3 regions of the Streptomyces sp. NPDC052043 genome follow, and region 2 is predicted to be linked to each of the others. Evidence: riboswitches for the same ligand, from Rfam matches in the RefSeq annotation. Region 2 holds a riboswitch; each other region holds the start of a gene.
What was found. Region 2 has a riboswitch for thiamine pyrophosphate ahead of ACIHCX_RS29125 (thiamine ABC transporter substrate binding subunit). Riboswitches for the same ligand answer to the same signal wherever they lie in the genome.
Positions count from the first base shown of each region.

Region 1: it holds a riboswitch for thiamine pyrophosphate, as region 2 does, so the genes downstream of both, thiC (phosphomethylpyrimidine synthase ThiC) here and ACIHCX_RS29125 (thiamine ABC transporter substrate binding subunit) in region 2, are expected to answer to the same signal.
Region 3: it holds a riboswitch for thiamine pyrophosphate, as region 2 does, so the genes downstream of both, thiO (glycine oxidase ThiO) here and ACIHCX_RS29125 (thiamine ABC transporter substrate binding subunit) in region 2, are expected to answer to the same signal.

Region 1 is NZ_JBIUBT010000006.1:326,043-336,187, forward strand. It holds gene ACIHCX_RS18355 (IclR family transcriptional regulator) at 194-1,093, shown strand; gene ACIHCX_RS18360 (SsgA family sporulation/cell division regulator) at 1,191-1,628, shown strand; gene ACIHCX_RS18365 (YibE/F family protein) at 1,750-3,222, opposite strand; TPP riboswitch at 3,294-3,471, shown strand; gene thiC (phosphomethylpyrimidine synthase ThiC) at 3,464-5,296, shown strand; gene ACIHCX_RS18375 (phosphoribosyltransferase family protein) at 5,459-6,025, shown strand; partial or broken gene ACIHCX_RS18380 (thiamine biosynthesis protein ThiC) at 6,019-6,150, shown strand; gene ACIHCX_RS18385 (hypothetical protein) at 6,318-7,175, opposite strand; gene ACIHCX_RS18390 (metallophosphoesterase family protein) at 7,357-8,478, opposite strand; gene ACIHCX_RS18395 (LacI family DNA-binding transcriptional regulator) at 8,748-9,860, opposite strand.
Region 2 is NZ_JBIUBT010000013.1:98,382-108,526, reverse strand. It holds gene ACIHCX_RS29140 (GYD domain-containing protein) at 334-630, opposite strand; gene ACIHCX_RS29135 (HAD domain-containing protein) at 885-1,394, opposite strand; gene rlmN (23S rRNA (adenine(2503)-C(2))-methyltransferase RlmN) at 1,904-3,010, shown strand; TPP riboswitch at 3,054-3,159, shown strand; gene ACIHCX_RS29125 (thiamine ABC transporter substrate binding subunit) at 3,242-4,318, shown strand; gene ACIHCX_RS29120 (ABC transporter permease) at 4,366-5,967, shown strand; gene ACIHCX_RS29115 (ABC transporter ATP-binding protein) at 5,968-6,987, shown strand; gene ACIHCX_RS29110 (maleylpyruvate isomerase N-terminal domain-containing protein) at 7,060-7,854, shown strand; gene ACIHCX_RS29105 (LAETG motif-containing sortase-dependent surface protein) at 8,160-8,903, opposite strand; gene ACIHCX_RS29100 (VOC family protein) at 9,153-9,560, opposite strand; gene ACIHCX_RS29095 (hypothetical protein) at 9,699-10,145, opposite strand, start outside.
Region 3 is NZ_JBIUBT010000001.1:590,662-600,806, forward strand. It holds gene pknB (Stk1 family PASTA domain-containing Ser/Thr kinase) at 1-1,504, opposite strand, end outside; gene ACIHCX_RS02610 (thiazole synthase) at 1,616-2,410, opposite strand; gene thiS (sulfur carrier protein ThiS) at 2,414-2,614, opposite strand; gene thiO (glycine oxidase ThiO) at 2,623-3,789, opposite strand; TPP riboswitch at 3,787-3,898, opposite strand; gene ACIHCX_RS02625 (NAD(P)/FAD-dependent oxidoreductase) at 4,020-5,249, shown strand; gene ACIHCX_RS02630 (helix-turn-helix domain-containing protein) at 5,316-5,681, shown strand; gene thiE (thiamine phosphate synthase) at 5,870-6,535, shown strand; gene metF (methylenetetrahydrofolate reductase [NAD(P)H]) at 6,737-7,660, shown strand; gene ACIHCX_RS02645 (hypothetical protein) at 7,717-8,685, shown strand; gene ACIHCX_RS02650 (phytoene desaturase family protein) at 8,758-10,145, opposite strand, start outside.

The DNA of each region.
Region 1 (10,145 bases), on a different contig from region 2:
CGGGGGGCACCGGTGATCGGTAACGGAAATCGCCGGTTCCCTCGCGGGAGGGAAGTTTCCCGGACAAGCCGTCCGTGTGCGGTGACAGGCGGATAAGGTCCGGGGATCGACGCGGGGACCGGCCCCCGCGGGGGGCGTACACCCCCTTCGTGTTCCCCGCACGGCTGCCCCCTCGCGCTACGGGAGTGACCCCTTGGCCACGGTTGACACCGCACCCGCAGAACGGCACGCGCCGCCCGCACCCCGGGGGCCGTCCCGCTCGACGGCCCTCCCGGCGCAGCCACGTTCGTCGGGCCGCGTGGAACGGCCCGGGGCCACGGTCCCCGAGCAGCCGCGACCCCAGCAGCCTCCGACCCTCATCGGGTCCGTCCAGCGCGCGATGCGCCTACTGGAGACCGTCGCGCGGCACGAGCACGGAGCACCCGCCAAGCAGCTCGCCCGTGAGACGGGCCTGGCCCTGCCCACCGCCTACCACCTGCTGCGCACCCTCGTCCACGAGGGCTATCTGTGCCGCGATCGGGGCCTGTTCTTCCTGGGCGAGGCCGCCGAGCGGCTGAGCAGCAGCGGAGCGGCGCAGAAACGGCGCACCACGCTCGTCGAGGTGCTCGCCCAGTGGCGGGATTCCCTCGGCGCCCCGCTGTACTACGCGATGTACCGCGAGGGCGAGATCGAGCTCATGTGCGTCTCCGCCACCGCGGCCATCCCGGCGGTCGAGGAATGGGCCGGCTTCCGCGAGACCGGGCACGCGCACGCGATCGGCCAGTGCCTGCTGTCCCAGCTGGACGACACGGCCCGCCGCGACCATCTCGACCGCTACCCCGTGCGGTCCCTCACCCCGTACACGGTCCGTGACGATCGCACGGTGCTGCGACGCCTGGAGCGGACCCGGCCTCTGGAGCCGGTGACCGAGCGGCAGGAGTACGCGCTGGGGGCGGTCTGCGCGGCGATTCCCCTCACGGTGGGTACCACGGCGGCCGCGATCGCCCTCTCTCTTCCGGCCCACCAGGCGGACCGGCTGATGCCCGCCGCGCGCCGGCTGCAGCACGAGGTGGGACGGCGTCTGGGCTCCCTGGCGCTCTCTATCAGTATCTGAAAACTCACTCCTTGTGATCTGACGTGCACGTTCAGCAAGATGCACCATTGTCACGGGATGGATTCCCGGCCAGTCGACGGCAAACACCGGGGTAGCGATGCGCGAGTCCGTACAGGCAGAGGTCATGATGAGCTTTCTCGTCTCCGAGGAGCTCTCCTTCCGCATCCCGGTGGGGCTGCGGTACGAGACCTGTGATCCCTATGCCGTACGGCTGACCTTCCATCTGCCCGGAGACGCCCCGGTGACCTGGGCGTTCGGGCGGGAGCTGCTGATCGACGGGGTGGGGACGCCGTGCGGGGACGGTGACGTGCGCATCTCGCCGGCCGGCCGCGACGCGCTGAGCGAGGTCCTGATCCGGCTTCAGGTCGGCGGCGACCGGGCGCTGTTCCGTTCCTCGACGGCGCCGTTGGTGGCGTTCCTTGACCGTACGGACAAACTGGTGCCGCTGGGGCAGGAGGGCGCGCTGGCCGACTTCGACGCCCACCTCGACGAAGCCCTGGACCGCATCCTCGCGGAGGAACAGAGCGCGGGCTGAGGCGCCACAGCAGGGGACGAGGACGCTGGAGTAACGCTTCACCACGGCCTCAGGGGGTGCAGGAACGCTTCGCCGACCGGTCCGGACGGCCCCGGGCCCCGGCCCCGCCTCGGGCCCGGCATCAGCGCCTGCGGCGCCTGCCCCTTCCGCCGCGTGCCGGAGCGGGCACGGTGGCCGGTGCCGCGGCCTGCGCCCGCCCCGGGCGGTCGGCCGAGACCACGAGTGCCGCCAGCGCCGTGGTGACCGGCACCGAGGCGACCAGGCCGATCGAGCCCACCAGCGTGCGCACGATCTCCTCCGCGACGAGCTCACTGGTGGCGACGGTCGACATGCTGCTCTGCGCGATGGAGAACAACAGCAGCAGGGGGAGCGCGGCACCCGCGTAGGCGAGGACGAGGGTGTTGACGACGGAGGCGATGTGGTCGCGCCCGATGCGGATGCCCGCGCGGTACAGGCCGCGCCAGCCCATCGCGGGATTGGCCTCGTGCAGCTCCCAGACCGCCGAGGTCTGTGTCACCGTCACGTCGTCCAGGACACCGAGCGAGCCGATGATCACACCGGCGAGCAGCAGGCCGCTCATGTCGATGGACGGATACAGGCCATGGATCAGACCGGTGCTGTCGTCGGTGTTGCCGGTCAGCGCGGCCCAGCCGATGAACAGCGAGCCCAGGACGCCGATCAGCATCAGCGAGATCAGCGTGCCGAGCACCGCGACCGAGGTACGGGCGGACAGGCCGTGACACATGTAGAGCGCGATCAGCATGATGGCGCTGGCCCCCACGACCGCCACGACCAGCGGGTTCGAGCCCTGGAGGATCGCGGGCAGGACGAAGAGGTTCAGCACCATGAAGCTGATGACCAGCGCGACCAGCGCCATGACGCCCCGCATCCGCCCGACGACCACGACGGCGAGTGCGAAGAGACCGGCCAGCAACGCCATCGGGAAGCGCCGGTCGACGTCGGTGACGGAGTACTGCAAGTCCTTGGGCGCCGAGGGCTCGTAGGCGACCACGACCTTCTCGCCCTGGTGCAGTTGCCGGGACTGGTCGGGCTGCACGACCTCCGTGAACGTACGGCCCTTGTCCTGGCCGGTGTCCATCCGGACCGTGGCCTTCCTGCAGGTCCCGGACTGCTGCTGTTGTGCGGAGGATCCCTCGGCGGTGGAGGTGTCGCCGGTCGGGGTGTCCCCGGAGCTGTTCACCGATCCGCAGCTGAGCTCGACCACCTTGACCACGGTGGCCTGCTGCGTCTGCCGGTCGAACCCCACGCCGGTGCGCTCGTGCGACGGGGCGCCCCCCGGCCACAGCACGGCGAGTCCGGCCGCCACCATGGCGGCGAACGGGATCAGGATCGCCGCGATCACCTTGCGGAGGTGCTTCGACACCGGCGCGGCCGGTCCGTGGCTGTGACTGTGCCCGTGCCCGCCACCGCTCCCCGGGCCGTGTCCATGCCCGCCACCGCTTTCCGGGCCGTGCCCGGCACCGGTCGCGGGGCCGTGTCCGTGGCCGGGACCGGTGGCTTCCTGGCCGTGCCGGAAGTCCTGACCGCGTCGGGGTTCGGGCGGCGGATGGGGGAACTGCTCTGTCGTGGTCACCGCCCGATCATCGCAAGAACGGCACAGGCCCACTGTTCACCGCGCCACAAATGACGCTAGCGTGGTGTCACCTTTGCACACGCGGGAGCTCGGAGCACCGGGCTGAGAGGGCGCTGACCTCCGTCTTCGCGATGTTTCACGTGGAACGTGCGATGTTTCACACGAAACGCCGGCTGACGGACACCGCTGCGTCGACCGCCGAACCTGTTACCGGGTAATGCCGGCGTAGGGAGTAGGTCTCATGACCGACAAGGACGTACGCACGCCTGCCTCCAAGCAGATCTCCGGCGACGAGGAGCGGATCGCTCCCGACGCTTTCGGCGGGGAGGCCGGGAAGTCCATCGGCTGGCACAAGGGCTACGTGGAGGGCTCACGCCCCGATCTGCGGGTGCCGGTCCGTCAGGTGCACCTCACCAACGGGCAGTCCGTCACGCTGTACGACACCTCCGGCCCGTACACCGATCCACTCGTCGGCACCGACGTCCGCAGGGGCCTGCCGCCGTTGCGCGAGAACTGGATCGTGGCTCGCGGCGACACCGAGGAGTACGCGGGCCGTCCCGTCCGCCCCGAGGACGACGGGGTCAAGCACACCTCGCCACGCGGCGGTCTGCGCAACCTCGACGCGGTGTTCCCGGGACGGCCGCGCCTGCCGCGCCGCGGCCGCGCCGGCCGAGCGGTGACGCAGCTCGCCTGCGCGCGCCGCGGCGAGATCACTCCGGAGATGGAGTTCGTGGCCATCCGGGAGAACGTCCCTGCCGAGACCGTCCGCGAGGAGATCGCGGCAGGCCGCGCGGTGCTGCCGGCCAACGTCAACCACCCGGAGATCGAGCCGATGATCATCGGCAAGCGGTTCCTGGTGAAGGTCAACGCCAACATCGGCAACTCCGCGGTGACCTCCTCCATCGAGGAGGAGGTGGAGAAGATGACCTGGGCGACCCGCTGGGGCGCCGACACGGTCATGGACCTTTCCACCGGCCGCAACATCCACACCACCCGGGAGTGGGTGCTGCGCAACTCCCCCGTCCCCATCGGCACGGTTCCGCTCTACCAGGCACTGGAGAAGGTGGACGGCAAGGCCGAGGAACTGACCTGGGACATCTACAAGGACACCGTCATCGAGCAGGCCGAACAGGGGGTGGACTACATGACCGTCCACGCCGGGGTACGCCTCGCCCATGTGCCGCTGACGGCGAACCGCAAGACCGGCATCGTCTCGCGCGGCGGCTCGATCATGGCCGCCTGGTGCCTGGCGCACCACAAGGAGTCGTTCCTCTACGAGAACTTCGAGGAGCTCTGCGAGATCCTCGCCGCCTACGACGTCACGTACTCGTTGGGCGACGGACTGCGACCCGGCTCGATCGCGGACGCCAACGACGAGGCCCAGTTCGCGGAACTGCGCACGCTCGGGGAGCTCGGCCGGATCGCCAGGCGTCTGGACGTACAGACCATGATCGAGGGCCCGGGCCATGTCCCGATGCACAAGATCAAGGAGAACATCGACCTTCAGCAGGAGATCTGCGACGAGGCTCCGTTCTATACGCTCGGCCCCCTGACGACGGACGTCGCACCGGCCTACGACCACATCACCTCCGGCATCGGCGCCGCGATGATCGCCTGGTGGGGCACGGCCATGCTCTGCTACGTCACGCCGAAGGAGCACCTGGGGCTGCCCAACCGCGACGACGTCAAGACCGGTGTCATCACGTACAAGATCGCCGCCCATGCGGCCGACCTCGCCAAGGGGCACCCGGGGGCGCAGGAGTGGGACGACGCCCTGTCCGACGCACGCTTCGAGTTCCGGTGGGAGGACCAGTTCAACCTCTCCCTCGACCCGGACACGGCACGGGAGTTCCACGACGAGACCCTCCCGGCGGAACCCGCCAAGACGGCCCACTTCTGCTCGATGTGCGGCCCGAAGTTCTGCTCGATGAAGATTAGCCAAAGCATCACAGAGCGGTTCGGCGGTGCAGCGGCTGAGGGTGCCACGGCGGAGGAGGTGGCTGAGGGCATGCTGCAGAAGTCAAAGGAGTTCGCGGCGAGCGGGAACCGGGTGTATCTGCCGATCGCCGACTGACGATGGGGAAGGCGGTGCTCTATGGCGTGCTGAACGCGGAGCACCGCCTTCGTCCTCAGCGGCGTTGTGCGTTCGAGGCTGCCTTTCGGCCAGCCTGCTGCCACTGACACCGGCGCCGTAATTGTGTTGCCCCGGTGATCAGGGCTCATGAGACTCGCGGCCATGTCGACTGCCGCGCGCAACCTCACGCTTGAGCACTTCCAGTGGATCGACGGCCATGCCGATGTGTGGAAGATCTTCCGCGATCCTCAGGCGTTGGCCACGGTGGTCCGTGGCCTGGTGGAGCCCTTCAGACGGGAGGGCATCACCGCTGTCTGTGGCATCGAGTCCCGAGGCTTCCTGCTCGGGGCGGCAGCGGCCATCGAACTCGGCGTCGGATTCGTTCCGGTCCGTAAGCAGGCCGGCCTCTTCCCAGGAGGCAAGGTCACCCGCCAGACTGCTCCGGACTACCGCGGCAACCGCCATGAGCTGCGCCTTCAGCGGGCGTCGCTCACCCCGGTGGACCGGGTGCTGATGGTCGACGACTGGATCGAGACCGGCAGCCAGGCGACAGCTGTGAGGTCCATGCTCGATGAGTGCGGCAGCCAGTGGGGCGGTTGCGGCGTGATCGTCGACCAGGCCAGTGACCACTGCCGGTTGGCGCTGGGAGTGCGTGGCATCGTCAGCGCGACGGAACTGCCCGCGTGCAGACCGTCGCACGGGTGTGCAGGTGAAGATCAGGGTCGATGAAGATCTCGCAGGACATTCGTCGTGAGCACGGTGTCAGCCGGGCCGAGATCGTGGAGGGGATGGCGCAGAAGTCGAAGGAGTTCGCGCAGGCGGGGAACCGGGTGTACCTGCCGATCGCGGACTGAGGCTCGCCGATCGCGGGAGGGGCGCTCGTGGTGTGCGGGCGTGCCTGGCGCCCCGGCCCGGCGGATGCGGGGCGGGGCGGTGGGCGCGCACGCCGCCCCTGGGAGCGCGGGCTCGACCCTCGGGCGAGGCGCGGTCCTCGGGGTGAGGCGTGGGTGCGCGGCGCTCGTCAGTCCGGTCGGTGTTCCGGGCCTCCGAAGTCCGGGCTGGTGAAGTCGGGGCTGGAGTAGCGCGGGCGGCGGCTCGGGGCTCCGTCGTCCGGGCTGCTGAAACCTGGCCGGTCGTAGCCGAGTTGCGGTATGCGGCCGGTCGGTGCCGCCGATCCCGTGTGCCCCGGTGCGGGCGAGCGGGGTTCGGCGAGCGCGTCGCGCAGGAACGGCAGGATGCCCCGTTCGAGCAGGGCGTCCTGCCAGGCCTCCCTCGCCTGGGCGACTTCCTCGCCCAGTTCGGCGTAGGCGCCGCTGTCGAACGAGGGACGGTTGCGCAGCGCGGTGAGCAGCAGCCCGGCGGCGGCGGCGAGGATGGCGGCCGCGGTCAGGGCGCCGAACACCCAGCCCGCGGTGATCATGGACTGGGCGAACGCCTGGGTCGGGTCCAGCATCCTCAGGGTGTAGCCGACGAGCAGGAAGAGCGCCGCGGCGGTCCCGGCGAGGACGGGGGCGAGCACCGCGACGACGGCGCCCGCGCCCGCGCCGTGGGTCTCGCCGACCCCGCCCGTGGTGGCGGCGCGCCGGGCGGGCCCCGGCTCGGCGGAACCGGGTTCGCTGAGGCGCGACGGGCCGGCCGGCGCCGGCCGACGCAACTCCTCGCGGACCTTGACGTAGTGGAGGTACTCGGTCGACGCGGCCGCCGTGATGACGGCGGTGGCGCTCAGCGCCATCGTGCGCAGCTGCTCCGAGCTGAGCCGCCGTCCGGCGGCGGCGAGTTCCGGGTGGTGTGGGGCGGAGCGCAGCGCCTCATCGAGGATCCGCTCGTATTCCTGGCGGTCCTCGCTCAGCAGGTGCTGCGGAACGCTGTTCATGTGCATCCCCCGATGCTCCGTAGGGCTTGGGGCTCGCATGGCGGCGAGCCGTCGGGCAGAAACGGAGGGGAGCCTGCTACGGATAAGCCGATGGTAGAGCCGTGACGGCGCGCGGTGACAGGGGGTTTCCACAAATTGGGTGCCGACCGGCGCGGTCGTCTCCGGAGGCGAGCTGCCCGGTGAACCGTCAGATGTCGAGGGGCAGTTGCCGAACCAGCAGCTTTCCGGCCATGGTCACGCCGCCGTCCATCGCGATGGCGAGTCCGTCGGCGTACACGTGCGGTCCCTCCACGACCGGCCCCGCGGACTCGTCGCCGTCCTCGGAGCCGACCTCGCCCAGCAGATAGGGAATGGGGCTGTGGCCGTGAACGATGCGGGTGCCGCCGTACGTATCGAGCAGGGAGCGTACGGCGTCGGCGCCGCCCTCGTCGCGGAAGGAGAAGCGCTTGGTGAACTTGCGGAACAGATCCCAGACTTCGTTCACGTCGTTGCGGGTGAGCGTCTCGTGGACGGTGTCGTTGACCTCTTCGATCGAGGCACCGTAGTCGAGGTAGGAGGTGGTGTCGGAGTGCACGAGCAGGTAGCCGTCGACCGCCTCGACGGCGTCGAGACGGGCCATCCACTGCAGGTGGTGGTCCTGGAGGCGGTCCATGTCGGACTTCTGGCCGCCGTTGAGCAGCCAGGCCGCCCGGAAGGTCGCGGTGCCCGCGCCGGAGTTGACGGGCGTGTCGCCGTACCGTTTGGCGCCGAGCAGCAGCAGTTCGTGGTTGCCCATGAGGGCCTTGCAGTAGCCGCCGGCCGCGGCCGCCTCCGCGGACAGCCGCATCACCAGGTCGATGACGCCGATGCCGTCCGGGCCGCGGTCGGTGAAGTCGCCGAGGAACCACAGCCGCGCGGTGCCCGCGCACCACTGGCCGGCGGAGTCGATGAGTCCCTCGTCCTGGAGGGCGGCGACCAGCTGGTCGAGGTAGCCGTGCACGTCACCGACGACATAGAGGGGGCTGGGGGCGGCGGCGGACTGCCGGGTCGGCGCGGCGACCGGGTCGACCGCCACCTGGAGCGTGTCACCGCGCTTGATGACCGGCAGGTCGCGCTCGGTGGGCGTGTACGCGGCCGGGTAGCCCTCCTTGGGCGCCGCGGGGGCCGCGGGGGCCGTCTCGGCAGACCGGGCCGTCTCGGCGGGGTGCGCGCCGCGGGCGTACGGACCGGTCTCGTTCACGTATCCGGGAACCCGGAAGTCGCGCAGCGTAGCCGTCCGCTCCGCCTCGGGTCCCTGACCGGCCCCCTGAGTCATCGACCCCTCCACCATCGCGCCGCCTCTGCACCGCTTCGGACTGCCTGGTCGCAGCGGCCCGCGGTGTCGTGGGCCCATCATAGGAACGCGGATCGCGCCGTGTGATGACCCAGGGGTGGTGAATCGGGACTGGACTCCGGTTCACCGTGGCTTTCGCCCCGATTGGACAGTCTTCGGCGACCCCGCGGCCACCCGTGTTCCGCGACACGGTGTTCTGCGACACGGTGTTCCGCGATGCCGTGTCCTGCGACACCCTGTCCCGCGATTCCGCGGCCGCCCGTCTCCTAACGGTCCTCCGACACACGTGGCGGGCTGACCGTTCTGCGCTGGGTGCGCCGCTGGGACGAGGTGCGCACGATCAGCTCGGTCGGTATGACCTGCTCGACCGGCTGCTCCGACTGGACCCCTTCGATGGCGTCGATGAGGAGCTGGACGACCGCCGTGCCGATCCGGCGCGGCTTCAGGGACAGCGTGGTGATGGGCGGCTCGGTGCTGGCGTACACCGTGGACTCGCTGCAGCACACCAGCAGCAGGTCGTCGGGGACGCGCAGGCCGTAGCGGCGCGCGGCGGCGAGCAGGTCGGTGCCGTTGGGGTCGAACAGTCCGTAGACGGCGTCGGGTCGGTCGGGCCGGGCCAGCAGCCGGTCGGCGGCGACGGCGCCCGCGCACGGGTCGTGGGCGGGGTAGGCCTCGTACACCGGGTCCTGGCCGACGCGCTTGCACCACTGGAGGTAGGCGGTCGTCGACAGGTGGGTGTAGGTGTCCGTCGTGGTGCCGGTGAGCAGGCCGATACGGCGGGCGCCGGCCTCGGCGAGGTGGTCGAGGATGCCGAGGACGGCGGCTTCGTGGTCGTTGTCGACCCAGGCGGTGACCGGGAGCGCGCCGGCCGGGCGGCCGTCACTGACCACCGGTAAGCCCTGCCGCACCAGTTCGCTGACGACCGGGTCCTGGTCGGAGGGGTCGATGACGACCGTGCCGTCCAGGGCGACGTTCGACCACACGTCGTGGCGCGAGGTCGCGGGCAGGATCACGAGGGCGTAGCCGCGGGCGAGCGCGGCCGAGGTGGCGGCGCGGGCCATCTCGGCGAAGTACGCGAACTCGGTGAAGGTGAAAGGTTCATCCCCGTACGTCGTCACGGTCAGGCCGATGAGGCCCGACTTGCCGGTGCGGAGAGTCCGGGCCGCGGCCGAGGGGCGGTACCCCAGCCGGTCGGCGACCTCGCGGACATGGCGCCGGGTGGCGTCGGGGAGGCGCCCCTTGCCGTTGAGGGCGTCGGAGACGGTCGTGATGGAGACTCCGGCGGCGGCGGCCACGTCTCTGATGCCCGCCCGGCCCGGTCGGCTGCCTCGGCGTGAGGTTTCCGCGCGGCTCACCTGGTGCTTCCCTGCTGCTGTCATGGCGAGCCGATAGTAGGGCTCTTGCGGTGGGGTAGTGCGGACGCATATGCACGCGTTGACAGGCACGTTTCTGCATGGTCATCAGGGCCCAAGTGCCTTTGAAAACATGTCAGTTACCCGGTGTCATGTTAGGACGTGACGTGGTGGCACGCATGGGCCTGTCGAGCACTCGATGTCTCGAAGAGGTCTCAACTCACCTTCACGAGGGATGCGCGCCACGGCGCAAGCCACCGGCGCACAGATATATGTGTGACGCGCCCCCCGATTCGTGCCTGTTCGTCCGGA
Region 2 (10,145 bases):
GGGCGCATGACGACAGCGCCCAGCAGCGCGCTACGGCATTGGCGCTAGCCCGTCAGCGCCTGCCGCACTGCCTTGCCCGCATCTTCTAAGCGTCGGGTCGCACACCGGGCGAGTGTCTAACTGCGTGACAACGCCGACGCACAGCGGCGGACAAGCGCGGACGGCTGTGGACGCTCGCAGCAGGTGAGAGGCCCACCGGCCCATGGTCGGCCACCCGCGCAAGTTGCTTCGGGACGAAGAGGTCGCGTGCCGCAGACGTGCCCGGTGCAGGGGTCAGTCCCGGCCGCTGAGCCGACTCGCCGGACGCCATCGCTTGCACTGTCTGCAGGGTCGTTAGCCGGCCGCCTTGGCGATGATGCGCTCTATCTCCTCTCGGCCGAAGGCCCGCAGAGTTGTGGAACGGACGTTGCCTACCTCATCGAGCTGCAGGAGTGCTGCCGTGGCAGTTTCGTCGTCGGGTGCCTCGACGATGGCCACGAGATCGTATGGACCCACGGTCCAGTAGATACTCAGGAGCTTCGCCCCGAGCTTCTGTACCGCTGAGCCGAAGGTCTCGGCGCGCTTCGCGGTGTCCTTGTAGTTTCGAACCCCTTGATCGGTCCAACTCAGCAAGGCGACGTACGTGGGCATGTTCTTTCACCTTCACGAGGAGACATATCGTGAGATCAAGCCTGGACATCCGCGCGGGCGCCGGCACGAGGTACGCACCCGAACGGGTAATACGAGCGACCACGGCATCAAGAGCAGGCTGACATCTATGGCTGACATCAACGACAGCGGACACCACCGGATGGCCGCGGTTCTCGGCGGAGTAGGCGCAGTCATGCAGCCGTGGCGATCCAGGGCCGCGGCTGGGGGATCGAACTCCTAAAGCGGTGCTCATCTCAGCGCAGCCGGAGCCAATCGACGAGCGCGGAGAAGTCGGCGTCTACGAGGCCTTTCGTCGGGTCGACGCAATGAAGGAGCGACGGTGCAGGGTGTTGAGCCGCGACCCAGAGGCGGTCCATGGCGCTGATTTCGTCGTCGACCCAGATGAACGGCCGGCGGTTGGCCCACTCGGCGAGGTGGCGGGTCTTCCAGTGCAGGCCGCGCGGGCTGTCGTCGGCGCAGGCGTCCGGCCATTCCACGACGGGCAGCCTTGGCAGCCCGAGGCGTGGGGCGACGGCCTCGTTCGCATCCTCCATCCAGGTCGAGGCCCATACGAGCTGACAACCCAGGGCCATGAGGCGCGGTCCAAGGCCGGGGTCAAGCCGTCCGAGCAGCGGGTTCCCCTGGTCGAGGGACGTCTGGAAGCCGGAAGCAGGGGCTTGCAGGCGACTGGGGGACGACCCGAACGGGATGAGTGGACCGTCAACGTCGAGGAAGAGGATGGGGCGCTCCGCTGCGCTTGTCACGGCGGCACGATAGCCCGGCACGGCGGGGGTGACACTCTTTGCCCTGGGCCGTCTGTGGGCCGTCCGAGGCTCCCCGAGACCGACCAACGGCGACCGACAGTGACAGGTGCCCCACAGTTGTCAGCGATGAAACCCCAGGTCAGAGCGCCCCGGCCGCACGGGTTTCCGGACAGGGGTGGCGGTACGGCAAGATGGGGCGCTTCTTTCCGTAAGAGTGGCCACCCACCTGCCAACTCGTGCCAGACCGTGCCCAGGTATTGCGGGGAACGACGGGGAACGCACTTTGAGGCCAGCGAGCGCCGGCGCCACTTCACCGGAGGTAAAGCGCTCACTCCACTCCCTCTTCCCTGGGGATTCACGCTGGTAGACGCAGCCAGCTCCGGTGCAGTCCCGGGCCGTCTGTGGGCCGTCCGAGGGGGATCAGCGACGACAGATGACGACCACCAGCGACAGGCGTCCAGACCGACAGTCCCAGGTCACCCAAGTGGATCTGCGACACTGGTACAGCCATGCCTAAGCCCGGAGAACTCACTTTCGTCGCCCCGCGCGGTGCCAAGAAGCCGCCGCGACACCTTGCCGACCTGTCGCCCGCCGAGCGCAAGGAGGCCGTCGCCGCGATCGGCGAGAAGCCGTTCCGTGCCAAGCAGCTGTCGCAGCACTACTTCGCGCGGTACGCGCACGATCCGCAGCAGTGGACCGACATCCCCGCCGGATCCCGCGCCAAGCTCCAGGAAGCGCTGCTTCCCGAGCTGATGACGGTCGTGCGGCATCTGTCGACCGATCAGGGGACCACCCGCAAGACGCTGTGGCGGCTGTTCGACGGCACGCTCGTGGAGTCGGTGCTCATGCGCTACCCGGACCGGGTGACCATGTGCATCAGCTCGCAGGCGGGCTGCGGCATGAACTGCCCGTTCTGCGCCACCGGACAGGCCGGACTCGACCGGAACCTGTCCACCGCCGAGATCGTGCACCAGATCGTGGACGGGATGCGCGCCCTGCGGGACGGAGAGGTCCCCGGAGGCCCCGCCCGCCTGTCGAACATCGTCTTCATGGGCATGGGCGAGCCGCTCGCCAACTACAACCGCGTCGTCGGCGCCATCCGCGCCCTGACCGACCCCGAGCCGGACGGGCTCGGCCTGTCCCAGCGTGGGATCACCGTCTCGACGGTGGGCCTGGTGCCGGCGATCCACCGGTTCTCCGACGAGGGCTTCAAGTGCCGGCTCGCCATCTCCCTGCACGCGCCGGACGACGAACTGCGCGACACCCTCGTTCCCGTCAACACGCGGTGGAAGGTGCGGGAGGTGCTCGACGCCGGATTCGAGTACACCGCCAGGTCCGGGCGCCGGCTGTCCATCGAGTACGCGCTGATCCGGGACATCAACGACCAGGCGTGGCGCGGTGACCGGCTCGGCCGGCTGCTCAAGGGCAGGCCGGTGCACGTCAACCTCATCCCGCTGAACCCGACGCCCGGCTCGAAGTGGACCGCGTCCCGGCCCGAGGACGAGAAGGCGTTCGTCGAGGCGATCGCCGCCCACGGTGTGCCGGTGACCATCCGGGACACCCGGGGTCAGGAGATCGACGGCGCCTGCGGTCAGCTGGCCGCCACCGAGAGGTAGCTGAAAGGTAGCCGGACGGTAGGCTGAGACCGTACACATCTTCATATTCCGACAGGGGAGCGCCACAGCGCTGAGAGTGCGGCACCGGCCGCAGACCCTCTGAACCTCGCCCAGGTCATTCTGGGTAGGAAGTTCGGTCATCACTCAAGCTGTTGTGCCCTGCCCGGGTCTGCCTCGCGGAACCCGGGCAGGGCCGCGTCTCTTCCTGGCCAACCCCCAGGAGGACATCCAGTGCACATCAAGACGTTCACGGCAGTCGCGGTCGGGCTCGGCCTGGTCACGCTGTCGGCGTGCGGCTCGTCACCGAACGACAAGGACTCCGCGGGCTCCAGAACGGTGACGCTGGTCAGCCACGACTCGTGGGCCGCGTCCAAGGGCGTCATCGCGGACTTCGAGAAGAGCTCCGGCTACAAGGTCAAGGTCCTCGAGGACGGCGACGCCGGCCAGGCCGTCAACAAGGCCATCCTCACCAAGGACAACCCGCAGGGCGACGTCTTCTTCGGCGTCGACAACACGCTGCTGTCCCGCGCTCTGGACAACGGGCTGTTCCAGCCGTACGAGCCGAAGGGCGCCGACCTGGTCCTGCCGCAGTACCGGGTCGACGAGGCGAAGCACCGGGTCACGCCCATCGACACCGGCGACATCTGCGTCAACTACGACAAGAAGTACTTCGCCGACCACAAGCTGACCCCGCCCGCCTCGTTCGGCGACCTGGTCAAGCCGGAGTACAAGAACCTCCTCGTCACCGAGAACGCCGCCACCTCCTCGCCCGGCCTCGGCTTCCTGCTCGGCACCGCCGCGCAGTACGGGGACAAGGGCTGGCAGGACTACTGGAAGAAGCTCAAGGCCAACGGCGTCAAGGTCGTCGACGGCTGGGAGCAGGCCTACAACCAGGAGTTCTCCGGTTCCGCCGGCGGCAGGAAGGCCAAGGGCGACCGTCCCCTCGTCGTCTCCTACGCCTCCTCGCCGCCCGCGGAGGTCATCTACGCCGACCCGCGGCCGAAGACCGCGCCGACCGGCGTCGCGCAGGGCACCTGCTTCCGCCAGGTCGAGTACGCGGGTCTGCTCTCCAACGCCCGGAACGCCGAAGGGGGCAAGGCCTTCCTGGACTTCCTGATCTCCAAGAAGTTCCAGGACGACATGCCGCTGAACATGTTCGTCTACCCGGTGCGCGAAGGCGCCCAGGTGCCCAAGGAGTTCTCCGAGTACGGGCCCCAGGCCAAGAACCCCGAGACCATGGCCCCCGACAGGATCTCCGCCAACCGTGACCAGTGGGTCAAGTCGTGGACCTCGTTCGTCCTCAGGTAGGCCGCGGACGCGGCCGCCGCACGGGGAACGCGGCGCGGCTCGGCCTCATGGCCGTGCCCGTCGCGTTCTTCGCGGTGTTCTTCGCCTACCCCGTGGCCGCGATCGTCCGGCGCGGCCTGGAGGCGGACGGGTCCTGGCAGTTGGAGCGGATCACCGAGGTGCTCGGACAGTCCGACATCCGGCACGTGCTGTGGTTCACCACCTGGCAGGCGCTCGCCTCCACCGTGCTCACCCTGCTCGTCGCCCTGCCCGGCGCCTATGTCTTCGCGCGCCTCGACTTCCCCGGCCGGCAGGTCCTGCGGGCCGTCGTCACCGTGCCGTTCGTGCTGCCCACGGTCGTGGTCGGCACCGCGTTCCTCGCGCTGGTCGGGCGCGGCGGCCTGCTCGACGAGCTGTGGGGCGTCCGCCTTGACACCACCGTGTGGGCGATCCTGCTCGCCCACGTCTTCTTCAACTACGCCGTCGTCGTACGGACCGTGGGCGGCCTGTGGGCGGGACTCGACCCGCGCCAGGAGGAGGCCGCCCGGATGCTCGGCGCCTCGCCGCTCGCCGCCTGGCGCAAGGTCACCCTGCCCGCGCTGGCCCCCGCGGTCGCCGCCGCCGCGCTCATGGTCTTCCTGTTCACGTTCACCTCCTTCGGCGTGGTGCAGATCCTCGGCGGCCCCACCTTCTCCACGCTCGAGGTGGAGATCTACCGGCAGACGTCCGAGATCTTCGACCTGTCGACCGCCGCCGTCCTGACGATCCTCCAGTTCGCGGCGGTGGGCGCGATCCTCGCCGTGCACGCCTGGACCGTGAAGCGCCGGGAGACCGCGCTGAAGCTGGTGGACGCCTCACTGACCGCCCGCCGGCCGCGCGGCGCCGGACAGTGGACGCTGCTGGCCGCGGTCCTCGCCACCGTCGCCGTCCTCCTCGTACTGCCGCTCGCCGTGCTGGTGCAGCGCTCGCTCGCCGCGCCCGGCTTTCGCTACTACGGGGCGCTGACGAACGCGGACGGCGGCACCTTCCTGGTCGCGCCCATCAACGCCGTCGGCACCTCACTGAGCTATGCCGCCGCCGCGACCGCCATCGCCGTGGTGATCGGCGCACTCGCCGCCGCCGCGCTCACCCGGCGGGAGGCGGGCCGGCTCGTACGCGGATTCGACGCGCTGCTGATGCTGCCCCTCGGGGTCTCCGCCGTGACCGTCGGCTTCGGCTTCCTGATCGCCCTGGACCGGCCGCCGCTGGACCTGAGGCAGTCCTGGATCCTGGTCCCGCTCGCGCAGGCCCTGGTCGGCGTGCCCTTCGTGGTGCGGACCATGCTGCCCGTGCTGCGCGCGGTGGACGTACGGCTGCGGGAGGCGGCGGCCGTGCTCGGGGCCTCGCCGTGGCGGGTGTGGCGGGAGGTCGACCTGCCCCTGGTCCGGCGGGCGCTGCTGATCGCCGCCGGGTTCGCCTTCGCGGTGTCGCTGGGGGAGTTCGGGGCGACCGTGTTCATCGCGCGGCCCGACAACCCGACGCTGCCGGTCGCCGTGGCCCGTCTGATCGGGCGGCCCGGCGACCTCAACTACGGCCAGGCGATGGCCCTGTCCACGATTCTGATGGTGGTGTGCGCGGTGGCGCTGCTCGTGCTCGAGCGGCTGCGTACCGACCGGACCGGGGAGTTCTAGATGCTGCTGAGCCTCGATGCCGCGACCGTGCGCTTCGGCGGGCGGCCCGTACTGGACGCCGTCGACCTGGCGGTCGCCGAGCACGAGATCGTGTGCGTGCTCGGACCCAGCGGCAGCGGCAAGTCGACGCTGCTGCGCGCGGTGGCCGGGCTTCAGCCGCTGGACTCCGGGCGGGTGCTGCTGGACGGCCGGGACCAGGCGGGGGTGCCGGTGCACCGCCGCGAGGTGGGGCTGATGTTCCAGGACCACCAGCTGTTCCCGCAGCGGGACGTGGCCGGCAACGTCGGCTTCGGCCTGCGCATGCACGGCGCGGCGAAGGGCGAACGGGACGCTCGCGTGGGGGAGCTGCTGGAGCTGGTCGGGCTGCCCGGTGCCGGGCGGCGGGCGGTGGCCGCGCTCTCCGGCGGCGAGCAGCAGCGGGTGGCCCTCGCCCGGGCGCTCGCCCCCCGGCCGCGGCTGCTGATGCTGGACGAGCCGCTCGGCCAGCTCGACCGCTCGCTGCGGGAGCGTCTCGTCGTCGAACTGCGGGAGCTGTTCGGGCGGTTGGGCACCACCGTGCTCGCCGTCACGCACGACCAGGGCGAGGCCTTCGCCCTCGCCGACCGGGTCGTGGTGATGCGGGACGGCCGGATCGCCCAGTCGGGCACGCCGCTTGAGGTGTGGCAGCGGCCGGCCGACGCGTTCGTGGCCCGTTTCCTCGGCTTCGAGAACGTGGTGGAGGCGAGCGTGGACGGCGCGGTCGCGGTCACCCCGTGGGGCAAGGTGCCGGTCCCCGACGGCTCGGTGCAGGGCACCCGCACCCTGCTCGTCCGGCCCGCCGGTGTCCGTCTGGTCCCCGCCGACGAGGGCCTGCCCTGCGCGGTGACCGCCCGCACCTTCAAGGGCACCCACGTCACCGTCCGCCTCCAGCCCGTCAACGCCCCCCGCCTGGAGGCGGCCTGCGCCCTGCGCGCGGCACCGGAGGTCGGGGACGAGGTGGCGGTGGAGTTCGACACGGCGGAAATCGTGGTGCTCGACTGACCACGCGCCACCCAGGGCCTTTCGTGTGGATCATGCCGGGCTGATCCAAACGACAGGCCCTAGTGTGCGGGCATGACGCTGCTCTCCCATGACCGTTACTGCGACGAGATCACCCTTCAAGTAGACGAGTTGAGATCCCTGCTCACCTCCGGCGCGGACCTGTCCCGCACCGTGCCGACCTGCCCGGACTGGACACTGGAGAAGCTGGTACGGCACATGGGCGGCGCCCTGCGTTGGGCCGAGGCGCTGGTCAGGACCCGTGCGCAGGAGAACATCCCGCGCAAGGAGATCCCGCTCGCCCAGGGCCCCGAGGAGCAGGGTGATGCGGCCGCGCTGGACGCCTGGCTGGCGGAGACCGGCCAGATGGTCGTCGACGCCCTCCGCGAGGCCGGACCGGACACGAAGGTGTGGACCTGGGCCGGGCTCCTCGACAGCGGCTTCTGGGCCCGCCGCATGACCCACGAGATCACGATCCACCGTGCCGACGCGGCGCTGACCGTGGGCCGGCCCTACGAGGTCGCCGCGGACGTGGCCGCCGACGCCGTCGACGAGTGGCTTCAGATCGTGGAGTTCATCCAGCGGGCCAGGGCGAAGCAGGACGCCCGGGAGCTGGGTGGTCCGGGCCGCAGCATCCATCTGCATGCCACCGACGGCGACCCCGAGCTGCACGCCGAGTGGGTCATCGAGTTCACCGAGGACGGCGTCGTCTGGCGCCGCGGTCACGAGAAGGCGACCGTCGTCCTGCGCGGGCCGCTCACCTCCGTGCTGCTCGCGTTCTACAACCGGCTGCCCCTGGACAGTCCCGGGTTGGAGGTGCTCGGCGAGCGGGAGCTGCTGGAGTTCTGGCTGGAGTGGGCGACGTTCTAGGGCCTGTTGCGAAAGTCCCGTCGTCCGCCCGGAGGGCGGGCCTCGCGGCGTCAGGTGCGTGCTCTCGGCGTGCCGGGCCCTGGCCCTCGTACTGGATGTACTTGGGTCAGGGCCCGGTGCGGCGAGTGGGGGTCCCCCCTGCTCGAAGAGCTTGGGGGAGCGTGCATGGCGTCGCGGGGCAGGCGGGACTTTCGCAACAGGCCCTAGTGCCGCGACGGGGCAAACGTTGCCTGTCGCGGCACTGGCGAACGACGGTGGCCCGCCCCCGAGTTCGGGGACGGGCCACGGTCGGTGTGCCGGGGGCGTCAGCTGTTGCTGTTCGCTCCGCGGCGGCGCAGGCCGAAGAAGACCGCGCCACCGCCGACGACGACCAGGGCGGCCGCGATGCCGGCGATCATGCCGGTGTTGGAGTCGGCACCGGTCTCGGCGAGGTTGGAGTCACCGACGGCGGGCGACGGAGCGTTGTTCTCGGCGCCCGCGGGAGCGGTGGTGCTCTCCGAGGCGGACGGCGTCGCGGACGCGTCCTGCGACGGGGCCTCCGACTCCGGAGCGGACTCCGAAGGCGCCGGGGCCGACGACTCCGGCTGAGACGGCGTGGTGGAGTCGGTCGGCTCCTCGGTCGGCGTCTCGGTCTTGCACGCGGTTGCCGGAGCCACCAGGTTCGGCTTGATGTCCGCGTTGACCTTGAACCGGCTGTTCTTCGCGGTCTCGACGTGGATCCGGTAGACCGCGTTCGGCTGCCAGTCCTCGGGGAAGGAGACCGTGGTCCCCTGACGCGAGCCCTTGATCTCCTGCTCGCCGATCTTCTTGGCGTCGGCACCCTTGTCCTCGAGGAACACGGTGACCGTGGCCGAGGTGCTGGAGGAGTCGATGCTCTTGACGACGATGACACCGTTGTCGCCGTCACACTTGGCTTCGGCGGAGAAGTCCTTGATGTCACAGGCGAGCGCGTTGCCCGCGGCGCCGAGAGCGAGCGCGGCGGACGCGGAGGCGACACCGAGGATGCGCACAGTGCGTGCGGTACGACGGGATATGGACAAGATAGCCACTTTGCCCTTCACGGGATGCCCAATTGCGGGGGGTTTGCGGGGCGTTGGGGCGACGGTGAGGTCGATCCCCCAGCAACCCCAGGAGGCTCAGGTTTATAAGCGCTCCGGCGGGAGTGTCAATCTGAAAGCCTCCCACCGGCGTTGACTTTACCTCATTATTAACTAGGTAAATGTTTCAACGGTGTTGGCATGAGTCGGGCGGGTGCCGACGCACCCGCCCGGACCGCTGTGAGCCTCACCCCCGTGGGCTCAGCTCTGCACCGCCGCCGGGTCCATCCACATGACCTCCCAGGTGTGGCCGTCGAGGTCGTCGAAGGAGCGGCCGTACATGAAGCCATGGTCCTGGGTCTCGCCGCTCGCGGTGCCGCCGGCCGCGACCGCCTTCTGCAGCAGCTCGTCGACCTTCTCGCGGCTCTCCGCGCTCAGGCAGATCAGCACCTCGCTGGACTTCGTCGAGTCCGCGATCTCCTTCTTGGTGAAGGTGGCGTAGTGCTGCCTGCTGAGCAGCATCGCGATGATCGTGTCACTGATGACGACGCAGACGCAGTCGTCGCTGGAGAACTGAGGGTTGATGGTGTAGCCGAGCTCGGTGAAGAACGTCCTGGACGCGGCCACGTCGTTCGTCGCCAGGTTCACGAAGACCATCTGCTGGTACATGGCGGGGTCTCTCCCATCGAGGTTCGTTGCCGTTCACAGGGGTGGACCCGGGGCCCGCGCGGAACTCATCGCCGGCCACGGGATTTTCTCGTACGTCTTGTCCGGCGCCGGTGGACCGCCGGCGCCGGGCCGCTGGGCTCAGGGGTTCAGCGGCAGTGCGGCGAGATCGGCGACCACCATGGTCAGTGGGACGAACAGGGCCAGCAGGGCGCAGGCGCGCAGGAGGACGGCGGAGCGCAGCATCGTGGACGGCGCGCCGAGCCGCAGCAGCGCGGCGTTGGTGCCGGCGCGGGACTGCCGCGCCTCGACGACGGCGATCAGCAGGGTGGCCAGGGCGCAGCCGGCGACGAGCAGCGTGCCCAACGTCGTCAACGGGCCGAGCGGCCGAGCGGTGCCGTCGTAGGCCGCGACCATGGCGTACGTCCCCGACGCCACCGCGCAGACCACACCGAGTGGGCGGCCGATGCGGCCCGCCTCCTCCATCAGGACACGGCCGGCCAGGAGCCGCAGGGCTCCGGGGCGCGCGGACTGGAGCACACGCCCGCACAGGTGGGTGAGGCCGGGCCCGGCCAGCGCGAGGCCGAG
Region 3 (10,145 bases), on a different contig from region 2:
CCGTGCCGATCACGACGTCGCGGGGGACGTCGTCGCTGAACTCCCGGCTCACCATGCCCGGTTCCAGGCCCTCCTTCTTCAGCAGGGTCCGCGCCTCGCCCAGCCGGTGGCCCTTCAGATCGGGCACGTTCACGGTCTCGGGCCCGTCGGAGACCGTGAGCGTCACGGAGCCGTTACTGCGGATCCGGGCGCCCACCTGCGGATCGGTGCTGATGACCGTGCCCCGCCGGACCGTGTCGCTGTAGGCGTGCTCGACCCGGTCGACGCCGAGACCGGCCTTCTTGAGCCGCTCCCTGGCCTGTGTCTCCGTCTTCGCCAGCAGCGGCGGGACCTTGGTGAACTGGCCGGAGTTGATGTACCACACCCCGCCGCCGACCCCGAGGGCCAGCAGGACCGCGGCGACCACCACGAGCAGCGTCCGACGGGGCCGCCCGGGGCGCCGGGCACCGGCCGGCCCCGGTGGGGGCGGGGGCGCCTGAAGCCGGCTGGTGCGGTTGAGGGCGGCCTCGGACCGCGCCCCGTCCTCGCCGTCCTCACCGTCCCCGCCGAGCCTGCCGCGGATCCGCGTCGTCAGCGCGCGCGGGATGACGCTCGTACGGTCCTCCGCGTTGTCGTGCTCCGCGGTGAGGGCCTGCGGCGGCAGCGCGTCCAGCTGGTCCGGGCCGAGCGCGGACCGCGCCTCGCGGACCCGCGCCAGCAGCGCGACCGCGTCGTGCGGCCGGATGTCCGGGGTGCGCGCGGTGGCCTCCGCGACCAGTTCGTCCAGCTCCAGGGACAGTCCCGGCACGACGGCCGACGGGGCCGGCACGTCCTCGTGGAGGTGCTGGTACAGCACCTGGGCGGGGGACTCCCCCTGGTGCGGCTTGCCGCCGGTCAGCATCTCGTACAGCACGACCCCGCACGCGTACACGTCGACCCGGGGGTCGGCGGTGCCGCGCTCGATCTGCTCCGGGGCCAGGTAGGAGACGGTGCCGAGGACGGCACCGCTGGTGTTCGTCACCGTGTCCACGGACCGCACAAGCCCGAAGTCGGCGACCTTGACCCGGCCGTCGTCCCCTATCAGGACGTTCTCCGGCTTCATGTCGCGGTGCACGAACCCGGCCCGGTGCGCGGCCCCCAGCGCGGCGAGCACCGGCTCCAGGATGTCCAGCGCCGCGCGCGGCTGGAGCGCCCCGCGCTCGCGCAGCACGTCGCGCAGGGTGCAGCCGGCCACGTACTCCATGGCGAGGTAGACGTACGACCCGTCCGTGCCCTGGTCGAAGACCTGCACGACGTTCGGGTGGGCCAGCCGCGCGACCGACTTGGCCTCCCGGATGAACCGCTCCACGAACGAGCCGTCGGCCGCGAGCGCGGGGTGCATCACCTTGAGCGCGAGGACCCGGTCCAGGCGGGTGTCCAGGGCCCGGTAGACCGTGGCCATCCCACCGACGGCGATCCGCGCGTCGACGCGATAGCGGCCGTCGAGCACCTGCCCGACGAGGGGGTCCTGAAGGGTCGTATCCACGCAGGCGAGTCTACGAGCCGTCACGGACACCCACGGGTCGCGGACGATGTCGCGGCGGGACTGAAGCCGACCTGTGACGCGGTACCCGCACGCGTGATAGGCGGTGACCGGCTAGAACGCGGGCCGCTCCGGGTCCAGCCCGGCCAGGCCCTCCGCCGGGGACGACGCCCGGGCGAAGTGGCGCTTGGGGATCCGCCCGGCGAGCCGGGCCAGCCGGCCCGCCTCCACGGCGGCCCGCATCGCCGCGGCCATCATCACCGGCTCCTGCGCCCGCGTCACCGCCGAGGCGAGCATCACTCCGGCACACCCCAGCTCCATGGCCAGCGCCACGTCCGAGGCCGTACCGGCCCCGGCGTCCAGGATCACCGGCACGCGCGCGTGCTCCACGATCAGCTGGAAGTTGTGCGGGTTGCGGATGCCGAGCCCGGATCCGATGGGCGAGCCCAGGGGCATGATCGCGGCGCAGCCCACCTCCTCCAGTTTCCGCGCCAGCACCGGGTCGTCGTTCGTGTACGGCAGCACCGTGAACCCGTCGTCGACCAGCGTCTCCGCCGCGTCCAGCAGCTCGATCGGGTCCGGCAGCAGCGTGCGCTCGTCGGCGATGACCTCCAGCTTGACGAGGTCCGTGCCCAGCGCCTCCCGCGCCAGCCGGGCCGTGAGCACCGCCTCACCCGCGGTGAAGCAGCCCGCGGTGTTGGGCAGCACCCGGATCCCGAGCGACTCCAGCACCGACAGCACCGAGCCGTGCACGGAGGGGTCCACCCGCCGCATCGCGACCGTGGTCAGCTCCGTGCCGGAGGCGACCAGAGCCCGCTCCAGGACCTCCAGGCTGGGCGCGCCGCCGGTGCCCATGATCAGCCGGGAGGTGAAGGGCGTACCACCGAGGACGAAGGGGTCGTCGGCCATGGCTCAGCCTCCCTGGACGGCGGTCAGCACCTCGACGCGGTCGCCCTCGGCCAGGGCCGTGGCCGACCACCGCGTGCGCGGGACGACGGTCTCGTTGAGGGCGGCGGCCACTCCGGAGGGCGCCGCGGTCAGGGTCCGCACGACGGCGCCGAGGGACGTGCCGGGCGTGATCCGGCGGGGCTCACCGTTGACGGAGATGTTCATGGAGTCGTTCATACGGGCTGCTCCGTGCGTGCCGCGGCGTGAAAGCGCCTGGGGGAGAAGGGCCGGACCTCGTCCGGCAGCTCGCCGGTGGTCAGGACGTGGGCCATGGCGTCACCGGTGACCGGCGTGAGCAGCACGCCGTTGCGGTGGTGCCCGGTGGCCAGCAGCAGGCCGTCGAGGCCGGTCGGGCCGAGCAGCGGCGCGTTGTCGGGGGAGCCGGGCCGCAGCCCCGCCCGCGTCTCCGTGAGCGGCAGCTCGGTGATCCCGGGCACCAGCTCGTGCGCGTCGCGCAGCAGCTCGTACACGCCGCCCGCCGTCACCGTCGTGTCCCAGCCCAGCTCCTCACTCGTGGCCCCGACGACCAGCTCGCCGTCGAGCCGCGGCACCAGGTAGACCTGGCTGCCGCGCACCACGGCCCGCACGGTACGGCTCAGGAACGGCGCGTACGGCTTCGGCACCGTCAGCCGCAACACCTGCCCCTTCACCGGCCGCACCGGCGGCAGCACGTCGTCCGGGACGCCCGCGAGCCGTCCGCTGCGGCTGCCCGCCGCGAGCACCACCCGGTCCGCGGCCGGCGCGGTGCCGTCGCGCAGCACACAGCCCGTGGCCCGGCCGCGGGCCACGGTGAGCCGCTCGGCCCAGCCGCGGTGGAAGACCACGCCCGCCCGCTCACAGGCCGCGACCAGGGCGCGGGCGAGCCTGCGCGGGTCGATCTGGTGGTCGCCGTCCACCCGCAGCCCGCCGCGCACGCCCGGCGCGAGCATCGGCTCGAGGCGACGGCAGTCCCGCCCGGACAGCCACTCGGAGTCCAGTCCCGACCGGCGCTGAAGGTCGTGCAGTTCCCGCAGGTGGCCGCGGTCGTCGGCGTCCAGCGCGACGGCGAGGGTGCCGCACCGGCGGTAGCCGAGGTCATGGCCGGTCAGTTCGGTCAGCTCGGCCGCGAAGTCCGGGTAGCGGCGGGCCGAGGCCAGGTTGAGTCCGAGCAGGGTCTGCTCGCCGTGGTGCAGTTCGGTGACGGCGGCCAGCATCCCGGCGGCCACCTGTGCGGCCCCGCCGCCCGGCTCGGGGTCCACCACCGTCGTGGCGAACCCGCGCTGCGCCGAGCGCCAGGCCGTCACCAGGCCGATGATCCCGCCCCCCACGACGAGGACGTCTGACGTACGTGGCGACGACATGGGCGTCCAGCCCCTCCCTTCGCCGGCATGACCCGGATCAGGTTCGTACGGTCGGAGGCCGCCAGCCTCCCTCTCAGCCCGGTGCGTCCGGGCTCCCGCGAGTGCTTGTACCTGGGCCACCCTAGCCCGCGGAGCGCCGCCCCGGTAAGGGAGCCCCGCCCCCGGCCCGCCCTCCGGCAGGTGCCCGCGGGCCCTGACTGACGGTCCGTCAGGTGGCTTATGGTGATCAGATGAGCGACGAGACGCAGGAACAGGGCGCATCCGGGCCGCGGCGCGTGGTCGTCGCGGGCGCGGGCATGGCCGGCGTGCAGACCGCGGTCGCGCTGCGCGAGCAGGGCTTCACCGGCACCGTGACAGTGATCGGCGCCGAACCCCACCAGCCCTACGACCGGCCGCCGCTGTCCAAGGCCGTCCTGCTCGGCAAGGCCGAGGGCTCCGCCTTCGACATCGACTTCGAGGCGCTCGGTCTCGAACTGCGGCTCGGCTGCGAGGCCCTGGCCGTGCGGCCCGACGCGCATGTGCTGGAGACCTCGGACGGACCGGTGCCGTACGACGTCCTCGTCCTGGCCACCGGTGCCGAACCGATCCGGCTGCCCGGCACGGAGGGCGTTGCCGGGGTCCACCTGCTGCGCACCCTGGACGACGCCGAACGACTGCGGCCGGTGCTCACCGAGCAGCACGACGTCGTGGTCGTCGGCGCGGGCTGGATCGGCGCCGAGTTCGCCACCGCCGCGCGCGAGGCGGGCTGCGCCGTGACCGTCGTGGAGGCCGCGGACCGGCCGCTCGCGGGCGCGCTGCCCGCGGAGGTGGCCGAGCCGATGACCACCTGGTACGCCGACAGCGGCGCCGAACTGCGCACCGACGCGCGCGTGGAGCGCGTCGAACCCGGCGCGGTGGTGCTCGACGACGGCTCGCGGCTGCCCGCAGGCGCCGTCGTGGTCGGGGTCGGCGCGCGCCCCGCCACGGGCTGGCTGGCCGGCTCCGGCATCGAGCTGGGCCGGCACGGGGACGTCCTGGCCGACGACCACCTGCGCACGTCCGTGCCGGACGTGTACGCGGTCGGCGACTGCGCCTCCTTCCCCTCGGGTCGGTACGGCGAGCGCCTGCTGATCCACCACTGGGACAACGCGCTCCAGGGCCCGCGCACGGTCGCGGCCGACATCATCGGCCTCACCCCCGTGGTCTACGACCCGGTGCCGTATTTCTGGTCCGAGCAGTTCGGGCGCTTCGTGCAGTACGCCGGTCACCACACGTCGGCCGACACCCTCGTCTGGCGCGGCGAGCGCACCGGACCGGCGTGGACGGTCTGCTGGCTCCGCGAAGGCCGGCTCGTCGCCCTGCTGGCCGTCGGCCGGCCGCGCGATCTGGCGCAGGGGCGGCGGCTGATCGAGTCCGGCACGCCCATGGATCCGCGGCTGCTCGCGGACCCGGCGAGGCCCTTGAAGACGGCGACGGCGTGAGGCACGCCGCCCCGGGTGGACGGGTCTGGCTTCCGAGTGTCAGTGGCAGATGGCACGCTTGTTTCCGTGACCGAGATTGACACGAAGATCGACGCTCTCGTCCCTGCGTGGCTCACGCTTCCCGACATCGCCGAACAGCTCGGCGTCGAGGTGACGCGTGTGCGGCAGCTGGTCAAGGAGGGCCAGCTCATCGCCGTACGCCGGGGTGAGAACCGCGCGCTGCACGTCCCCGCCGCCTTCATCGACGGCGACAAGGTCGTCAAGGGCCTGTCCGGCACCCTGACGCTCCTGCGGGACGACGGCTTCACGGTCGAAGAGATGATCGAATGGCTGTTCACCCCCGACCCGACCCTGCCCGGCACCCCCGCCCAGGCCCTGAGTGAGAACCGCGGCACAGAGGTGAAGCGCCGCGCCCAGGCCCTCGCCGTCTGACCCGGCCACCCGCCTGCGCACCCGGCCCCGGCCCCCCGGCCGGGGCCTCGGCGTTCCTGCGGGCCGGCCGCGCGCGGCGGGTAGGGTCCGTTCGAGTGGTCGGACGATCCACCGAACCGACGAGCCACCGAACCGGCGGACCGTCGAACCGACGAGCCACCGAACCGACGAGCCGGGGGGACCCGCGTATGCCCGAGACCGCTGCCGTAGCCGACGCCCGTGACCGGCTCGGCGACGCGCGCCTGTATCTGTGCACGGACGCCCGGAGACGGCAGGGTGACCTGGCCGGGTTCCTGGACGCGGTGCTGGCGGCGGGTGTCGACGTCGTGCAGTTGCGGGACAAGGGCATGGAGGCCGGGGAGGAGCTGGACCGGCTGGAGGTGTTCGCCGACGCGTGCGCCCGGCACGGGAAGCTGCTCGCGGTCAACGACCGGGCGGACGTCGCCCACGCGGCCGGTGCCGACGTGCTGCACCTGGGGCAGGGGGACCTCCCGGTGCCCGCCGCCCGCGCGATCCTCGGCGACGGCGTCCTGATCGGCCGGTCCACACACGCCGAGGACGAGGCCGCCGCCGCGGCCGTGCAGGACGGCGTGGACTACTTCTGCACCGGACCCTGCTGGCCCACGCCCACCAAGCCCGGCCGCCCGGCCCCCGGCCTGGACCTGGTCCGGTACACCGCCTCGCTCGGCACCGACCGGCCCTGGTTCGCCATCGGAGGCATCGACCTCGGCAACCTGGACCAGGTCCTGGAGGCCGGCGCCCGCCGTGTCGTCGTGGTCCGGGCGATCACCGAGGCCGACGACCCCGGAGCGGCGGCGTCCGAGTTCGCCGCGCGGCTGCGTCGGGCGGGGTAGGGCGCGGCACGGTCCGGCACTTCAGCAGGGGCCGGGCAGGCCCGGGCGTGACAGCCGGGCGTCTCATTTTTCGGACAGTCGGCCCGGCCAGCCCCGCTTGTTTTCGGCCCCACTGTCCGAAGGGTGGACAAGAAGTCGACAATTCCGGCAAATTTCCGGGGCTCGGTTGGGAGACCGCCGTGCCCTGGATAGCCTGCCGGTATGGCCCTCGGAACCGCATCCACCAGGACTGATCGCGCGCGCACCGTGCGTGACATCCTCGCCACCGGCAAGAGCACGTACTCCTTCGAGTTCTGGGCGCCGAAGACGGCGAAGGGCGAGCGCAACCTGTGGAACGCGCTGCGCAGGGTCGAGGCCGTCGCCCCCGACTTCGTCTCGGTGACGTACGGTGCCGGGGGCTCCACCCGCGCGGGCACCGTCAGGGCCACCGAGCAGATCGCGTCCGACACCACACTCACCCCGGTGGCGCACCTCACCGCCGTCAACCACTCCGTCGCCGAACTGCGCAACATCATCGGCCAGTACGCGGACGCCGGGATCCGCAACATGCTCGCGGTGCGCGGCGACCCGCCGGGCGACCCGATGGGCGAGTGGGTCCCGCACCCCCGCGGCCTGACGTACGCCGCCGAACTCGTCCGGCTCATCAAGGAGTCGGGCGACTTCTGCGTGGGCGTGGCGGCGTTCCCCGAGATGCATCCCCGCTCCGCCGACTGGGACGCCGACGTCGCGCACTTCGTCGACAAGTGCCGCGCGGGCGCCGACTACGCCATCACGCAGATGTTCTTCGATCCGGAGTCGTACCTCCGCCTGCGCGACCGTGTCGCCGCCGCCGGTTGCGCGACACCGGTCATTCCCGAGATCATGCCGGTCACGAGCGTGAAGATGCTCGAGCGGCTGCCCCAACTCAGCAACGCCGCCATCCCGGACGGACTCGAAGAGCGCATCCGCGCGGCGGAGGACGATCCGGCGGCGGTACGCTCCCTTGGGATCGAGTTCGCCACCGAGTTCTGTGGGCGGCTGCTGGCCGAGGGAGTGCCCGGGCTGCACTTCATCACGCTCAACAACTCCACGGCGACGCTGGAAATCTACGAGAACCTGGGTCTGCACCACCGGCCGCGGACCTAGACCGGCCGCATCCGCGTGCGACACACTGCGGAGCGGCCACTGGGAGAGGGGCGTACATGGGCTGGACGGTCCTCTACATCGCGTTCGGCATCGTCGCGCTGTGGCTGCTGGGCGAGGTGCTGCTTCAGTACAAGGCGCGGTTGCGCTGGAGGCTGCTGGCCTTCGGCGGCTTCCTCTGCGTCGTCCTCGGGGTCCTGATCCCGTCCGTCGTCGTGATCGGTCTGGGTGCGGTCGCGTTCGCGATCGGCCAGACCTACGTCACGCTGTCCTTCCGGCGCGGCTTCGCGGCGGGCTGGGCGGTCAACCGCCCCGGCGCCGACGGCGACAAGCCGCGCCGCCGCGGCAGGGGCGAGTACCAGGACCCGGACCCGGAGGTCTCCGACCTCGAGGCGTCCGGCGGCGACACCGGCACCATGGAGGCCCTGCACGGCCACGACGACCCGCCCTACGGCCACGGCCACGGTGACGACGACCAGGACGACGTCTTCGCCCCCGCCCAGCCCGCGGCCGCGGAGGCCGCCGCCGTGTACGAGCCGCAGCCCCTGCCCGACGACACCGGTTCCTACGGCATCTACGGCGACTCGGGTCAGCACGCCACGCACTCGCCCTACCCGGGGTCCGGCCAGACCCAGGACCAGTACGCCGCCGCGGCCCAGGGCGCCGAGCAGGGCCACGCGTACGACTACTCCGGCTACGGGCAGCAGGGTTACGGCTACGATGCCTCCGGCCAGCAGCAGTACGCCGCCTACTCCGACCCGTACGCCCAGTCCTACGGCGGCGGCGCCTACGACACCGGCTACGGCGCCCAGCAGGACTACGGCCAGCAGGGCTACGGCACCCAGGACGCCTACGCCGGCGGCTACGGCGGCGAGACCCCGGCGGGCAGGGTGTGGGTCCCGCAGCAGCGCAGCGACGACTCCTACGGCGGAGAACTCCCGCAGGAGCAGCAGCCCTACCCGTACCAGGGCGACCACCAGGGGCACGCGCAGCACGGCACGGGCTACGACGAGCAGTACCGTTTCTGAACACCGTCGTTGCCGAACACCGTGCTGAACGTCCGACGCAGGGCGTTCAGCACGGTCAGCACGCTCCCCGGCTCACTGGGAGCCGCGGAACTCCGGTCCCTCCACGATCAGCCCGGCCACCAGGGCCCCCGACATCCCGGCGTGCGGCAGCCCGCCCCCGGGGTGCGACCAGCCGCCCACGGTGAACAGTCCGGGGAGTCCCGTGGTGTTCGCCGGGTGCAGCAGACGCCCCTGAGCGGCCGCCAGCGCCGGCGCGGGGACGGCCCCGCCCTCCGCGCCCGTCTCCCGGGCGATGTCGGCCGGGGTGCGCACCTCGTGCCAGAGCAGGCGGTCGCGGAGCCCGGGTATCGCCCGCGAGGCGACGGCGATCATACGGTCGGCCTGGGTCCGCGGATCCGCCGGGACGGACGCCGGGACCGTCGCCGTGAGCGTGACCGCCTCGTGCTCCGGGTCCGGGACCAGCGCCGGGTCGTCGGGGCGCGACACCGCGACCGTGGGCCGCTCGGGCAGCCCGGCGGCCGCACCGAACAGCGCGTCGAGTTCGGCCGCGCGGTCCTCGGTGTGCACCAGGGTCCGGTGGGCCGTCCCCTCGGGACGGGCGCCGCGCAGCGCCAGCAGCACGGTCAGGCGACTGGGCGCCCCCGGCTGCGGCGGCACCTCGCCCCCACCGCGCGGGGCCGCACCACGGACCAGGCCGTCCAGCGTCCGGGGAGGGACACCGGCGACCACGAACTCCGCCTCGGCGGGCGTCCCGTCGGCGAGTTCCACGCCCGCCGCCCGGCCGTCCTTGTCGACGATCCCGGTGACCTCGGCGCCGAACACGAACTCGACCCGGCGGGCCCGGCACCGCTCGTACACCGCGCGCGCCAGCTCGCGCAGGCCGCCGCGCACGTACCAGGTGCCGAAGGCGTGGTCCAGGTACGGCAGGACGGCCGCGCTCGCCGGGGCGGTCCTCGGATCGAGGCCGTACGCGAGCGTGTGGCTCTCCAGGAGGGCGGCGAGGCGCGGGTCGCGCAGCTCCCAGGCGCCGACCTCGGCGAGCGTGCCGGCCCGCCGGGTGCGCAGCAGGCGCTTGTGCGGCACCGCCGGGTAGGGGTCGCGCTCGGCCAGCACCTGCCAGTTGGGCCACAGCGGCTCCTCCAGGAGCGGGCGGCGGGCGCGGTCCCAGGCCTCGCGGGCGCGCACCAGGAAGTCGCCCCAGCGCTGCCCGGCACCCGCGCCGAGGGCCTCCTCCAGCGCGGCGACGACGCCCGCGCGCGAGACGTTCGGCAGGGACACCTCGGTGCCGTCCGCGAAGACGTGCCGCGCGGACGGGTCCACCTGGACCAGCTCGACGCGGTCCTCCAGCGGCTCCTTGCCGGTCTTGACGAACAGATCGCGGTAGACCGCGGGCAGCGGGAGCAGCCCGGGCCCGGTGTCGAAGGCGAAACCGTCCCGCTCGAAACGGCGCAGGGCGCCGC